DNA from 2 places in the Paenibacillus physcomitrellae genome. Region 1 is predicted to be linked to the other one. Evidence: a T-box and tRNA genes for the amino acid it is inferred to sense, from the RefSeq annotation. Region 1 holds a T-box; the other holds one or more tRNA genes.
The links. A T-box is a leader RNA that pairs with one kind of tRNA and senses whether it is charged. The one in region 1 lies ahead of CBE73_RS02725 (tryptophan--tRNA ligase), so its partner is inferred to be a tRNA-Trp.
Positions count from the first base shown of each region.

Region 2: it encodes a tRNA-Trp, which carries the amino acid that the T-box ahead of CBE73_RS02725 (tryptophan--tRNA ligase) is inferred to sense. The anticodon was not compared.

Region 1 covers NZ_CP022584.1:602,172-609,517, reverse strand. The annotation lists gene CBE73_RS02735 (MMPL family transporter) at 1-11, opposite strand, end outside; gene CBE73_RS02730 (TetR/AcrR family transcriptional regulator) at 177-755, opposite strand; partial or broken gene CBE73_RS02725 (tryptophan--tRNA ligase) at 952-1,952, opposite strand; T-box leader at 1,997-2,254, opposite strand; gene CBE73_RS02720 (carbohydrate-binding domain-containing protein) at 2,326-4,596, opposite strand; gene CBE73_RS02715 (DUF4956 domain-containing protein) at 4,616-5,296, opposite strand; gene CBE73_RS02710 (polyphosphate polymerase domain-containing protein) at 5,293-6,033, opposite strand; gene CBE73_RS02705 (sensor histidine kinase) at 6,226-7,346, opposite strand, start outside.
Region 2 covers NZ_CP022584.1:2,303,083-2,310,428, forward strand. The annotation lists gene CBE73_RS10385 (type 2 periplasmic-binding domain-containing protein) at 1-311, opposite strand, end outside; gene CBE73_RS10390 (carbohydrate ABC transporter permease) at 396-1,280, opposite strand; gene CBE73_RS10395 (ABC transporter permease) at 1,295-2,275, opposite strand; gene CBE73_RS10400 (LacI family DNA-binding transcriptional regulator) at 2,412-3,416, opposite strand; tRNA gene CBE73_RS10405 (tRNA-Leu) at 4,237-4,316, opposite strand; tRNA gene CBE73_RS10410 (tRNA-Arg) at 4,339-4,415, opposite strand; tRNA gene CBE73_RS10415 (tRNA-Cys) at 4,440-4,513, opposite strand; tRNA gene CBE73_RS10420 (tRNA-Gly) at 4,521-4,595, opposite strand; tRNA gene CBE73_RS10425 (tRNA-Gln) at 4,600-4,674, opposite strand; tRNA gene CBE73_RS10430 (tRNA-His) at 4,696-4,771, opposite strand; tRNA gene CBE73_RS10435 (tRNA-Trp) at 4,804-4,877, opposite strand; tRNA gene CBE73_RS10440 (tRNA-Tyr) at 4,886-4,971, opposite strand; tRNA gene CBE73_RS10445 (tRNA-Thr) at 4,980-5,055, opposite strand; tRNA gene CBE73_RS10450 (tRNA-Phe) at 5,073-5,148, opposite strand; tRNA gene CBE73_RS10455 (tRNA-Asp) at 5,156-5,232, opposite strand; tRNA gene CBE73_RS10460 (tRNA-Met) at 5,272-5,345, opposite strand; tRNA gene CBE73_RS10465 (tRNA-Val) at 5,373-5,448, opposite strand; tRNA gene CBE73_RS10470 (tRNA-Glu) at 5,515-5,589, opposite strand; tRNA gene CBE73_RS10475 (tRNA-Ser) at 5,599-5,690, opposite strand; tRNA gene CBE73_RS10480 (tRNA-Asn) at 5,694-5,769, opposite strand; rRNA gene CBE73_RS10485 (23S ribosomal RNA) at 5,837-7,346, opposite strand, start outside.

The DNA of each region.
Region 1 (7,346 bases):
AGCTTTTTCATCGTTTGGAACCCCCAACTGTATTGATGAGGAATGAATATTCATTCCGTGTATATAAAAGATCAAAGAAGTTTGATCGAGTTTTAAGGATAAGTGCGGACCTGTTTAAACCTTTAAATTTAAAGTCGAGGAATGAATATTCATTCCCCTTTAGACAAAGATCCAACCTAATGGATCCTTACAGCATTCCAGCAGCAATCTTCGATTTCGTCCAGCAGTTCTTTGGATTCCTCCAGCAGCCCTTTTCGAAAAGCATCCGAGACTTGAAAAAAAGCGCCCAGCACGATTGCAATCAGTGCGTTTGCCGGCATTTTTCGAATGACCCCCTGCTCCTGTCCCCAAGAGATCGTCGCCAGAATCTGACTTAGAAATGTCGTTACTTCCTCCCGGCTGCGTTCGTCCAGATACAGCTCGTTAGCGTTTGAGCAAATCAGCTGCAGCCGGTTGGGCCGATGTTTCCCGAATTGAAAAAGTCCGGTGAACAGCAGGTGGAACTCTTCCCTGACGGTTGTTCTCTGCCCTGTTCCCGTCTGGTTCAAAGCTTCCGCAAAAGCCTGCAAGCTTTCAACGATCAGCACGTTGAGCAGAACTTCCTTGCTCTCGAAATACCGGTAGATCGTGCCTGCACCAACGCCGGCCAGTTCGCTGATCATCGGCATGGTTGTAGCATCGAATCCTCGTTCGGCAAACAGCTTTAAGGCGGCCTCCAGAATGGCTTCTTTCTTGCTTAATTGTGCCAATTTCATTTCCTCCATTCGGAATGAATAGTCATTCCGCTACTAAAGTCATTATAATTATATTTTAGGAAAAAGCAACCTTTCGCGAAATTTATCGAAAATTTCTTTTGCCGGAATACAAAAAAAGCTGCAATTGGCTCACAAGCCAGCTGCAGCCAATCCGCTCTCCAGGCCCATTTGGATCAGGCCACTGCTTGGGCTTCAACTATCTAAAGCGCCCGATCTTCGTTTTTACTTGTTCAAGCAGCGGTTGAGCCATTGTGCGTGCTTTCCGTGCTCCTTCAGCTAGAATCCGATCGATCCGGTCCGGATCGGCCATCAATGCATGGTATTTCGCACGAGGTTCTTCCAAGTAACGGTTCATCACCTTAAACAGCTCCTGTTTCGCTTCTCCCCAGCTGATGCCGGTCTGAAATCTGCCGTGCAGCCTTTCGGTTTCTTCGGGTTTGGCAAATTCCTTGTAGAGCAGAAATACGCTGGAGGTATTCGGATCTTTAGGTTCGTTTGGCGGCGTCGAGTCCGTCTTGATTTTTTTGATCCTTTTCTCCAGTTCTTCGGGCGGAGCAAAAAGCGGGATCGTATTGTTATAACTTTTGCTCATTTTCCTGCCGTCGAGTCCGGGAACAACTGCCGTGGTTTCGTCCACTACAAAGGTTGGCAGCCTGAAGGTATTCCCGAAACTTCGATTGAATTCCTCTGCAATATCTCTGGCAATCTCCACATGCTGGATCTGATCTTTGCCTACTGGCACTTGATCGGATTGAAACAGCAGGATATCTGCCGCCATCAGGATCGGATAAGTAAACAACCCCATGTTAACTCCGTTGTCCCTCTCCATCCCCGTCTGTTCATTCTGGTCCACTATCGCTTTATAGGCATGGGCACGGTTCATCAACCCTTTAGGGGTCAAGCAAGACAAAATCCAGTGGAGCTCAAATATTTCCGGCACATCCGACTGACGATAAAAAACCACCTGTTCCGGATCTAGGCCCATTGCCAGCCATGTCGCCGCAATCCCGTAGGTTAAACGATTGAATTCCCCTTTATTTTGAATAAACGTCAAACCATGATAGTCAGCGATAAAATAAAGAGGTTTGCATGTTTTGTCCGCCGCCATCTGAAGCGCGGGTTGATTGCCCCGACATAGTTGCCGAGATGCACCTCTCCTGTAGGTTTGATGCCCGTAAGGACGATTTGTTGAGCCATGTTCTTTCCCCTCCTCTTGGAAAATAAAAAGGGGCTTCTCATCCGGAAAGGACGAGAAACCCCGTGGTACCACCTTAATTAGCCCGCTTTGGCGGACTCGCTTGGCGTATCGCACCCGCATAAATAACAGGTTTTAATACGTGTCTCTTGTAACGATGAGACTTTCGCCAAAGCCTACTCAGCTGCGTTTTCGGTTTGGATGCTCAGAAGCCCACTTCGGCATAACCGCTGCGCTGATTTGCACCCTCCATCAGCTCTCTGAAGCAGTTGTTTATGCGTACTCTCTTCATCATCGCCTAGCATGTTTGGTTGTATTTCTAGTTTTAACCAATAATATACGAATTGTCAATAATTCAGGAGACATCCAAACAGCTTACCCGTTTACCTCCGTCCCATCAGGCTGGCTGCTGCTTCCAGTTCCCTGCTGATCTCCCGTTCCGGAGCCAGGCATCTGCTGACTGTTCCCGTCTGTACCCGGCATGCCTCTTCTGCCGCCTCCCTGACCTTGTCCCTGTCCAGGTTGTCCAGGGCCGCCGCCACCGAAGCCTGATGGGGCCGTTGTTACACCGGATTCATTCACATAGGTGACGTTGTCGCCAAGGGTAAAGGTAACTACTTTAGTGCTGCCGTTCGTTGTACCGCTGTCATAAAGCCCGTCTTTCTCCGCACCGGAAGAGGTTCCGCCCGTAGAGATCGTGTAGCTTTCCCCGGCTTTGAGCTCAGGCGAGGAGAATACGATGCTGTTGAACGTTTTCGACGGTGCAAAGGCCGCTACCGCATGGCCAGTGCTGTCTGCCAAGGTAACGAGCGTGCCGGCTTTCAGCGTATCCGGAAATGTCATCTGCACGGCAAGCTGCTTGGAATCCGTTGAAGGGGCTTGGGCCATGCCCGAGCTGCCGGCTGCAATTAACACGCCTCCCGACTGTTCAAAAGTGCCGTTGTAGTCAAGCGCACCGTTGCCCGAATTCGTAGGTCCATTCACAATCGCGGTTCCCCCGGACATCACGATCGAACCGTTGGAATCAAGCCCGTCTCCGCTAGCGTCCACGACCAGATAACCGCCGCTGATCGTCAACGTTCCATCCGTTGCGGCGAACATATCCCCGCCTCCACCACCGGGTCCTCCAGCGGCCGGTTCCGAAGCTGATGCGTCGTCGCTGCTTCCGCCGATGTTCACCCCGTCGTCGCTAGCTGTGACATGGATCGTTCCCCCGGAGATTTCCATATCCGCGCTTTCTAGGCCTTCATAGCTTTTAGCTACGTTTATGGTCCCTTTTGAGATGGAGAGCGCGGTATCCGCATGGATGCCGTCATCGCCGGAGGACAAGGTGTACTCCCCGCCCATAATAGCGGCGTTTGCGTTGCTGTGGATAGCATCATCTGCGGCATCGATGGTGAATTCGCCGCCCTGGATCGCGAGGTCTCCCCCGGCCTTCAGCGCTTTGGCGCTGGTTGATTCAGTCTCGCTGGCCGATTCAGTCTCTTCGGCCGCCGCCGAATCTCCGCTGTCTGCGGTACCGGCATCGCTATTCGCCTTACCCTCAGAAGCTGAAGGTTTGGCCTGAACAGGCTGTTGACCCTGGACCGTATTCCCGGTTGGCTGGTTCAACTCTACTGAGGAAGAGTTCATATCTGCAGGTGGCTGGCCCATATCTCCTGGCTGGCCCTTAAATCCAAATCCCGGCTGCTCTTCATGCGTTTTGGTGGAAGCGGCACTGCCCCCTCCCGATACGATGTTAAACGTGCCGTCGACAATATAAAACAAAGTCTCCGCCTGAATGCCGTCATTGACGGAAGTGATATTGAAAGTGCCTCCCGCTATGGCTATGCTGCCTTTCTCTTCATCGGTATCGTTGGTCGTCTTAAGGCCGTCACCGCCGGCATCAACCGTAATCTTACCGTCTTTCACGGCGATCAGATCCTTGCCGATCAGACCATCGTCGGCGGATTTAACGTTGATCGTGCCGCTCATGATTTTCAGATCATCCTTGCTCGTTATTCCGTCATTGTTGTTGCCTTTAACGTTCAAAGCACCTGTTCCATTAATCGTCAAATCGCTTTTGGCATAAACAGCCGCCGTAGGCGCTTCCTCCGAAGTATCCGCATAAGCGGCTCCGTCTGCCAATGTATTGTCGGTTCCCTCCTGCAGGGTCAGGATGACCTTGTCGGCCTGCTTCACATGGATAGCCGGTCCGTCGGCATTGCTGATCTGCACGCCGTTCAAGACCAGATGAACAACGGCATCCTCCGCTGCTTCAATGACAATTTCTCCGTCCGTCAAGGTTCCGCTGAGCACGTAAGTGCCCGCTTCAGTAATTGTAACTGTACTTCCCGCGGCTTTTGCCCCGTCCCCCGAGATGCTCGCGCTTGATGCGTTAAGTTTTATCGCCGTAGAACCGTCCGTGCTCCAGGTTGTCAATGTGTCATTATCGTCAAATCCGGCCTGTTTGGAGACGTCCACGCTGGCGAGTTTGACGGCTGCTGCAGCAGCGGCCCCGCTCGATTGTACAGCCGCCGAGGAATCGGAGTTTGAAGAAGTGCTGCCGGATACTCCGGCATTCGTAGAATTGGCGCTGCAGCCCGCCGCCAATACGGTGCTGAAGAGCATTATTCCGGCTACCCGGCTTTTCTTGAATCGTTTCATATTAATCTACCTCTCTTTATTAGTTTTCCTGCGTGACAGGATTCATGGTCAAGGTGATATCCAGATTGCCGTTTCGTGTGCGAACGGCGTCCAGCAGTTCCTTCTGATTCGTATCCGGACCGATTTGCAAGGCGTAGACCACTTCATACAAGCTGCCAAGTTCGGTGGTCCGCACCTTTTTCAGCTCATAACCGACATTAAATTTCTTGAAGATTTCATCAAAAGCTTCCTCGTACCCGAGATTTTCAGGAATCGTAACCTTAAGAAGCTTCAAAGCGTCTTTTCTCGTGCCAAATTTGAGCGCCTTCAGCCCAAACATCAGCCCGCACAGCAGCAGGGTGAAGACCACGGCGTAACCATAGGCTCCAACGCCGCAGGCCAGACCCGCGGCCATGGAGAACAAAACATAGGAAATGTCTTTGGAATCTCCCGGCGCGCTGCGGAACCGGATAATCGAGAAGGCGCCCGCCAGGCTGAAAGCCCGCGCGATATTGCTGCCGATCAGCATGATGATGATCGCGACGATGGTCGGCAGCACCATCATCGTTAAGGTGAAGCTTTGCGAATAAGCCGTTTGGGTTTTCATATAAGTAAAGCTGATCATGCCTCCGACCACGATGGCTGCCACAAAGGTCAGCAGGGCCTGGGCCAGCGTTAATTCGGTGCTTGCTGCGTAAGAACTAAAAATCGATTCGATCATATGAGAATGCGCTCCTTTTCCTGATTCGCGTAGCGGATGGACTTTTTGTATTCATTGCCATATTTGGAGAAGCTGGTCCGGTACATCTGCTGTTCGGACAGCAGCCTGGACAGCCAGACCGGAATCGTCTTCTCTGCTTTGACCTCCATGAGCCACTGACCGGGCTCCATCAGCTGTTCGCCGTGATCGCCGGCCTCCAGTCTGAGATCGTAACGGCGGCTCCGGATGTTGGTGTCGAAGGTGATCCGCAAATCCCGGTTCCCTTTGCAAAACATCGCAATCCGGTCATAAGCCAGATAGGCCATGGGGCGAAGCTGGTACCGGGACAGGAAATATTCGATTTCCTGCATCACCTGCCGGTTCATCCCCTCCCGGAAAGCCGGGGGTTGTCCGGTATGGACAAATTCGTAAGCCTCCTGCAGATTCAGCGAGGTTCGCCGTTTGTTCACGAGCCCAAAAACCTTTTTCTTCAGCTCCAGATACACTTTCGCGTTAGGAGACGGAACGCCGTACGCCCGAATCCGCAGTTTTTCTTTATATTTGGGTTTGGAAAGACTGCTGCGGACCAGCGTGTGCTGATCGGTGTCGTAATACAAATTGCTGATGACATAAAACTGGCCGCCTTTGTTGTTCGAATCCGGCTCCATATGCTCCATCAACCGGCTGTAAAAGCCGTTAAAGGCTTCCGTGTCCATTAAGTATTTGTTCTCGTATCGGTTAAAGACCTCAATTGCCATTTCTATAACTCTCCTTCCCCCGCGGGCTGTTGTCCCGCTCTTCATGTTTGTATCTTATAAAGCGAACCTTTAATGAAGCTTAAATGGTTAACGCAGTGTAAAAACTTAATGACTGATAGCAAAAAAAGAGCCGCCAGCAGGCAGCTCTTTCGGGTTTTTCCGATTCATCTTTTCCGATTCATCCGTTCCGATTCATCCATTTAATTGAACATAAAAAGTAGTAGTCTCATTTGGCGTGCTTCTTGCGTAAATTTTACCACGGTGCTGCTCCACAATCGATTTGGCAATGGCGAGCCCGAGTCCATATCCGCCTTTCTGACGCGAACGCGAGGCATCGACCCGGTAGAAACGGTCAAAGATCTTATCCAGATGCTCGGGTGGAATGCCCGGGCCTGTATTGCTGACAGCCAGCAGAATATGCCCTTTCTGCCTGCCCAACTGAACCTCAATCGAACCTTTTGAACCGGCATATTTGACTGCGTTGTCCAGCAGAATCATAGCGACCTGCTTCATCTGCTCGCTGCTGCCCGTAACCGTCAAGCCGGGTTCCAGCCGATAATCGAGTGATAGATTTTTCTCGAAAATAACAGGCTCCATCGTCAGGATTAGGCTTTCCAGAGCTTCGCTGAGATCGAAGGGGACCTGGATCGCCCTTGCCCGGGCCTCGTCCATTTCGGTCAGATATAACAGGTCGTTCGTGAGCGTCTTCATTCGCTCGGTTTCCGATTTGATGTGCTGGACCCACTTGACCTGGTTCTCTATCGTATCCTCCCTGTTGGCTAGCAAAACGTCAGCGTTGGTGTTAATGACCGCCAGCGGCGTCTTGAGTTCGTGCGATGCGTCGGCAATAAACAGTTTTTGCCTGTCGAATGCTTCTTTGACCGGGGCGATCGAACGGCCGGCAAAATACCGGCTGACAAAATAGATCACAATCAGCATCACCACCGCTACTGCGGAAAAGGTGTAGATGAGATTGGTCAATATCTTTTGCTGGGAGCTAACCTCCATGAAGATCAGATCATAGCCCGTTGGACTTTTAAAGACGCCATAAGCCCAGCGTGTCCCGCTAAGGGTGAAACGGCCAGAATCCTTGGGATGAGCCGATGCAATTTGCACAACCGACTGGTAGAAATCCTCATCCATGTCATAACGCGAATTCGTATCCGTAATATTCCACTGGCTGTCGGTCCGCAGTTCAAAAAACACCGATCGGACCCGGAAATTGTCGTTGTCTCCTTTGCCGGGAGGCAAAGGCCCGGACGGGCCGCCTCCACCTCCGGCTTCACCGTTCTTTGGCCCCATACCTCTGTCGA
Region 2 (7,346 bases), 1.7 Mb from region 1:
GTATCGTCACCGGTGATGAATTTAATGTTGATATTCAAATCCTCTTTAATCTTTTTGGTTACTGTATCTTTACCGAAGTCTGTATTCCACCAGTCCGCATTAACGTACCAGGTCAGATCGGTTGTTTCCTTCTTCGTATCAAGCTTCCATGCCGGTGTCGATGGGTCCGGTGTATAGCGGCCATCCAGATCCGGAAGAGCAGCGCTCTTGGAACCTCCTCCGCCTCCGGAACCGCAGGCAGTGATTGTCAGCATGATTGCCAGCAGAACGGCACCCAGCGAAACCCCTTTTTTCCGCAATACTTTACTCATCTTTATCATGTTTGTTTACCTCCCTTTTTTATCAAAGCGTTTACCCCTTGGACTAGACTCCATGTTTCAGTGTACAGAATGCTTTTATTCCTTCACCGCCCCCATCATAATGCCAGAGATAAAGTACCTTTGAAGCAATGGATAAATTACAACAATCGGCAGAGTAGTAATTACGATTGTCGCAAGTTGAACCCCTTTAGTGGTGGTTTCGATCACGGCCGAGCTAGCATTTTGCATCGACTGCGTCTGGGACTGCACAATGATCTCGTACAGCTTCATCTGCAGCGGGTATAAGGCCTGATCTGTAATGTACAGCTTGGTAGTCAAGAAATCGTTCCATTGGCCGACGCCATTAAACAAGGCGATTGTAGCCATAGCCGGCATGGACAAAGGTATAAAAATCTTCAGGAAAATGCGCCACTCGCCTGCACCGTCGATTTTCGCCGATTCCTCAAGCGCATCCGGCACATTCCGAAAGAAGTTCATCAGGATAACTACATCGTAATAACTAAAGAGAGCAGGAATGATGTACACCCAGAAGGTGTTTAACAGTCCCAAGGACTTAATCAACAGGTAAATCGGGATCATACCGCCTGAGAAAAACATGGTGATGACGCCCATGGCGACATACAATTTGCGGCCACGCAGATTTTGTTTACTAAGCGCGTAACCGATCATCGCACAGAAGAAAACGTGGGTGGCGACGCCAAGCACCGTCTTGGACACCGAGATAAAAAAGGCCTGCCAAATGCTGTCGTCCTGGAATACCGCACGATAATTTTCCAAAGAAAACTCTGGGCTCCAGAATATAAATCCACCTTCTGCCAGCGCTTGCCCTGAACTCAATGAGGAAATAATGACATTCCACAAAGGGATAATAATAACAAGGGTAATGATAACAAGCAGCGTTATATTGAAGGCATTAAAGACGCGGCTGTTTAAATCTTCTCTAATCGCCTTTCGATTCATGAAAATGCCTCCTCTTATAGAACAGATTGATTATCGTTCAGCTTACTGGTGACTTTATTAGCTGTGACAAGCAGAATGACGGAAACAATGGAAACGCCCAGACCTACAGCGGTAGCGTACGAGAAATCCCCTTGCGTCAAGCCCATACGATATACGTAAGAGTTGATGACTTCCGCCGTTTCCCGGTTCTGCGAATTCATCAGTACCAAGGTTTGGTCCAAATTCGATCCCAATAAACCGCTTACAGTCAAGATCAGGTTTAAACTGATGATGGATCTCATGTTAGGGAGCGTAATATTCCAGATTTGCCGAATTCGGCTTGCCCCATCGATCTTCGCAGCTTCATAGTAGGTAGGGTCAATTTTGGCCATGATAGCGAGATACAGGATTGTTCCCCAGCCTGCTTCTTTCCAGATATCCGATAAAGTGGCGATCCACCAGTATTTGCCCGGATCCAGCAAAATGTTCTGGCCCTTTGAAATAATCCCTAGATCCAGCAGGATCTGATTAAAAAGCCCTGTTGTCGAGAACCAGTTGATCATCATGCCGCCAAGTACGATCCAAGACAGAAAGTGCGGCAAATAGGATACCGTCTGAACAAATTTCTTCATGCGTGTGAAACTCAATTCGTAGATCATAATCGCCAAAATAATAGGAATGATGAACCCAATACCTAATTTCAGAAAGCTGATTGCCAAAGTGTTGACTACAGCGTCCCAAAAATATTGGTCGGACATAATAATCTTGAAATTCTCCAGGCCCACCCATGGAGCCGAATCCAGCGTATCGATGACCGTATAGCTTTTAAAGGCAATAGTCAGACCATAAATAGGAATGTAACAAAAGATAATCATAAAAATAATGCCTGGAATGATCATCGACTGCAGTTCCCGTTGTCTCCAGAAATCTACAGCAAATTCCTTGATTTTTTGCCCCATCGTTGTTTTCTCGTTCGGTTTGCCGTTGACCGGCTCTGTCACCGCTAATTTGGCCATATTCTCTTCTCCCCTCCAGGCTCTTACCTTGTTGATTAGTGAACCATTTTCGATAAAAACGTTTTTATTTTGATGTAAAAAACCCCTAAAACTCCCTCCTCCTGTCCGAATCCAACTCGTTCAGCCCATTTTATTTTTACTGAAGCTTGACCTGACTGCTGCCTCTGACAACAAGCTCACCCTTTAGCCTTTGGCTGTGTCCCTGTTCCTTCTTCTCAATCATCCGGATCAGCTGTTCAATCGCCAGAATCCCCTGTCTCGCAATCTGATTCCTTACTGTCGTCAGTGGAGGTGAGAAATAAGGAGCAATATCGATATCGTCAAACCCTACCACACTAACCTGGGCAGGCACCTCATAACCATGATTCTCAAGAGCTTTAATACATCCGATAGCACTCAAGTCATTCCCTGCTAGAAAGGCGTCCGGCAGTTGTTCAGAATGTTGATAGATAAAAGACTTAATGGCATTATAAGTGCTTTCTTCTTCAAAATATCCCTGCAAAATATATTCCTCTTTGATTGGCAGCTGATATTCCTTAAGCGCAGCCAGGTATCCTTCCTTCCGCTGCTCACTGTCAAACATCGTTTCAACCCCGGAGATATAAGCAATATGCTTATGGCCCAAGCTGATCAAGTATTTCGTAGCCTCATAGCCGGCGATATAAGAATCGAAGATAATACTGCCCATAGTGTCATCCTCAATCTCGCGATCCAGAAAAACAGCTTTGACTTTATCTTTCTTCATAACAGCAATATCGTTCTCATCTATCCGCAATTCTTCGTAAATAATCACTCCGTCAACCCGGCTGCCTAATATATTATTCATGATAACCTGCTTATCCCGGGTAACGAAGACATTAAGCCCGTATCCGTAGCGGTCACATTCCCGTGCCATCGTTTCTACCAGCTTGTAAAAGTAAGGTCCCGTCACACTTGTCGTAAAGAATCCGATCATATGTGTTTTTCCTGACTTTAGCAGCTTGCCATTGAGATTAGGGACGTAATTCAATCGTTGTGCTACCTGAAGTACGTGCATTTTCGTTTCAGGATTAAGTACATCTACATCATTCAATGCATTAGAGACCGTTGAGATGGAAACTCCTGCTTCGCGGGCTACATCTTTTATAGTTATCCTTGCCAAAGTTTTCACCTCAAAATAAAAACGTTTTTATAGTTCTAAAGGGTAACATAAAAGCGTTTACATTACAACCCAAATATTTAAATTATCTTTTTAATCCGAATCATAGTTCGAACAATTCCAGGCTCATCCGCTTTTTTCCTATCTCTCGGGCCCGTACAGTGATCGCATTAAGCTTAATACTTACTTAACAAGCTTTATTAAGTTTAACCATAAGCCCATTAAAAACTTAATCACTAATTCTGCAGCCGCCGGCGCCAATCGTACCCAAAGCGCGCACCAAAGACTTTGAAAGAGACGTCCCCGTCCATACTCTGCACGATAGCAACAATAGACCACTCGCTGTGGCACGATGGGCTCGACAAGGCGCGATACACACTGCAAGGCACAATAGTACGGATAGATACGAGGTATATAGACAACATAAGCATCATAGAGACATCCTGAACAGCAGGAATCACCGTATGTATCCTAGCATCATAGATACACCATATTGCACCATTAACACTATAGACACCATTAATGCCACAGGAATCATAGACACCATAAACATCATAAATACTATAACACCGTAACACCATAGAATTTATAAAAAAACATATGTACCAAAGAACTTGATAACATCCTCTAATGCTTTCCAAGGTGGTTGGATGCTAAGCTAACCAATAACCGGGACCACCAGTATTTTATGATAAATGCTATCTATTCCTGCTCAAACTCCAAGAGTGTTAGCAGCCTCCTTGAAAGGCCACCTTATCTATATTATGAATATACGAAAGAAGCCTTGAAATCTTTAATAGATTTCAAGGCTTCTTAGAATTAATGCCGGTGAAGGGACTCGAACCCCCACGGTTTCCCTCACGATTTTGAGTCGCGCGCGTCTGCCAATTCCGCCACACCGGCTTATTAAAGTATGAAGTATATATGGCGTGCCCTAAGAGATTCGAACTCCTGACCTTTTGATTCGTAGTCAAACGCTCTATCCAGCTGAGCTAAGGGCACATATTATATACAACTTAAAAATACTGGAGGCGCCACCCAGACTCGAACTGGGGATAAAGCTTTTGCAGAGCTGTGCCTTACCACTTGGCTATGGCGCCAAAATAATGGAGCGGACGACGGGAATCGAACCCGCGACCCTCGCCTTGGCAAGGCGATGCTCTACCGCTGAGCCACGTCCGCGAAATGGCTGGGGATATAGGATTCGAACCTATGCATGACGGAGTCAAAGTCCGTTGCCTTACCGCTTGGCTAATCCCCAAAATTTCTGAAAAGTTAATAATGGGGCGATCGATGGGACTTGAACCCACGAATGCCGGAGCCACAATCCGGTGCGTTAACCCCTTCGCCACGACCGCCATAAAAACTTTCCTATTCAGTTATAAAAATATGGCAGGGGCAGCAGGAATTGAACCCACACCAAAGGTTTTGGAGACCTTTGTTCTACCTTTAAACTATGCCCCTATATAAACTGGTGGAGGCTGATGGATTCGAACCACCGAACCCGTAAGGGAGCAGATTTACAGTCTGATGCGTTTGGCCACTTCGCTAAGCCTCCACAGTAAATGGTGCCGTCGAGAGGACTTGAACCCCCAACCTACTGATTACAAGTCAGTTGCTCTACCAGTTGAGCTACAACGGCTTATTCAATTGTAAAAATGGTGGCTCGGGACGGAATCGAACCGCCGACACGAGGATTTTCAGTCCTCTGCTCTACCGACTGAGCTACCGAGCCAAAAACATGGCGGAACCGACGGGATTCGAACCCGCGATCTCCTGCGTGACAGGCAGGCATGTTAGGCCTCTACACCACGGTTCCACAGCCTAAGGTCTTGCATTTGATCCCTTAAAGGGATTATTGCGGGGGCAGGATTTGAACCTGCGGCCTTCGGGTTATGAGCCCGACGAGCTACCGGGCTGCTCCACCCCGCGTCAGTAAAAAGTATTTATTATGTTATATGGTGGAGGCTGAGGGGATCGAACCCCCGACCCTCTGCTTGTAAGGCAGATGCTCTCCCAGCTGAGCTAAGCCTCCAAATTGAACACAATATCTAGTATATCATATTCATAACAAGTTAGTCAACTTCATTGTTGAAGTTAATGGTGACCCGTAGGGGATTCGAACCCCTGTTACCTCCGTGAAAGGGAGGTGTCTTAACCCCTTGACCAACGGGCCTGACTATAATGGCGGAGAGAGAGGGATTCGAACCCTCGAGACGCTTGTGACGCCTACACGATTTCCAATCGTGCTCCTTCGGCCAACTCGGACACCTCTCCATATGGCTCCCCGAACAGGACTCGAACCTGTGACAACTCGATTAACAGTCGAGTGCTCTACCAACTGAGCTATCAGGGAATATAACATTCAGATGCTTGATCACCTGAAAACTGGATACGAAACAATCAATTGCGATTAGATCTATTTGGATAAGCCCTCGACCGATTAGTACTGGTCAGCTCCATGCATTGCTGCACTTCCACCCCCAGCCTATCTACCTCGTCGTCGTCAAGGGGTCTTACTAGTTGGGAAATCTCATCTTGAGGGGGGCTTCACGCTTAGATGCTTTCAGCGCTTATCCCTTCCGCACGTAGCTACCCAGCTGTGCTCCTGGCGGAACAACTGGTGCACCAGCGGTGCGTCCATCCCGGTCCTCTCGTACTAAGGACAGCTCCTCTCAAATTTCCTACGCCCACGACAGATAGGGACCGAACTGTCTCACGACGTTCTGAACCCAGCTCGCGTACCGCTTTAATGGGCGAACAGCCCAACCCTTGGGACCTACTTCAGCCCCAGGATGCGATGAGCCGACATCGAGGTGCCAAACCTCCCCGTCGATGTGGACTCTTGGGGGAGATAAGCCTGTTATCCCCAGGGTAGCTTTTATCCGTTGAGCGATGGCCCTTCCATGCGGTACCACCGGATCACTAAGCCCGACTTTCGTCCCTGCTCGACTTGTCAGTCTCGCAGTCAAGCTCCCTTTTGCCTTTGCACTCTTCGAATGATTTCCAACCATTCTGAGGGACCCTTGGGGCGCCTCCGTTACTCTTTAGGAGGCGACCGCCCCAGTCAAACTGCCCACCTGACACTGTCCCCATGCCCGATTAGGGCACCAGGTTAGAACTCCGATACGATCAGGGTGGTATCCCCACGGCGCATCCAAGGAAGCTTGCGCTCCCTCTTCCTAGGCTCCCACCTATCCTGTACAAATCGTATCAAAGTCCAATATCAAGCTGCAGTAAAGCTCCATGGGGTCTTTCTGTCTTGTCGCGGGTAACCTGCATCTTCACAGGTATTAAAATTTCACCGGATCTCTCGCTGAGACAGCGCCCAAGTCGTTACGCCATTCGTGCGGGTCAGAATTTACCTGACAAGGAATTTCGCTACCTTAGGACCGTTATAGTTACGGCCGCCGTTTACTGGGGCTTCAGTTCATAGCTTCGGGTTACCCCTAACCACTCCCCTTAACCTTCCAGCACCGGGCAGGCGTCAGCCCGTATACTTCGCCTTACGGCTTCGCACAGACCTGTGTTTTTGCTAAACAGTCGCTTGGGCCTTTTCACTGCGGCCCCCTCGGGCTATTCACCCTACCGAGGCACCCCTTCTCCCGAAGTTACGGGGTCATTTTGCCGAGTTCCTTAACGAGAGTTCTTCCGCGCGCCTTAGAATTCTCTTCTCGCCTACCTGTGTCGGTTTACGGTACGGGCACCTTCACCTGGCTAGAGGCTTTTCTTGGCAGTGTGAGATCATGACCTTCGCTACTGCAATTTTCGCTCCCCATCACAGCCCAAGGTTATGTAGCACGGATTTGCCTCTGCTACCCTCTCACTGCTTGGACGGACATCCATCAGTCCGCGTCACTACCCTGCTGCGTCACCCCAGCGCTCATAGCGGTTTACGGTGGTACAGGAATTTCCACCTGTTGTCCTTCGACT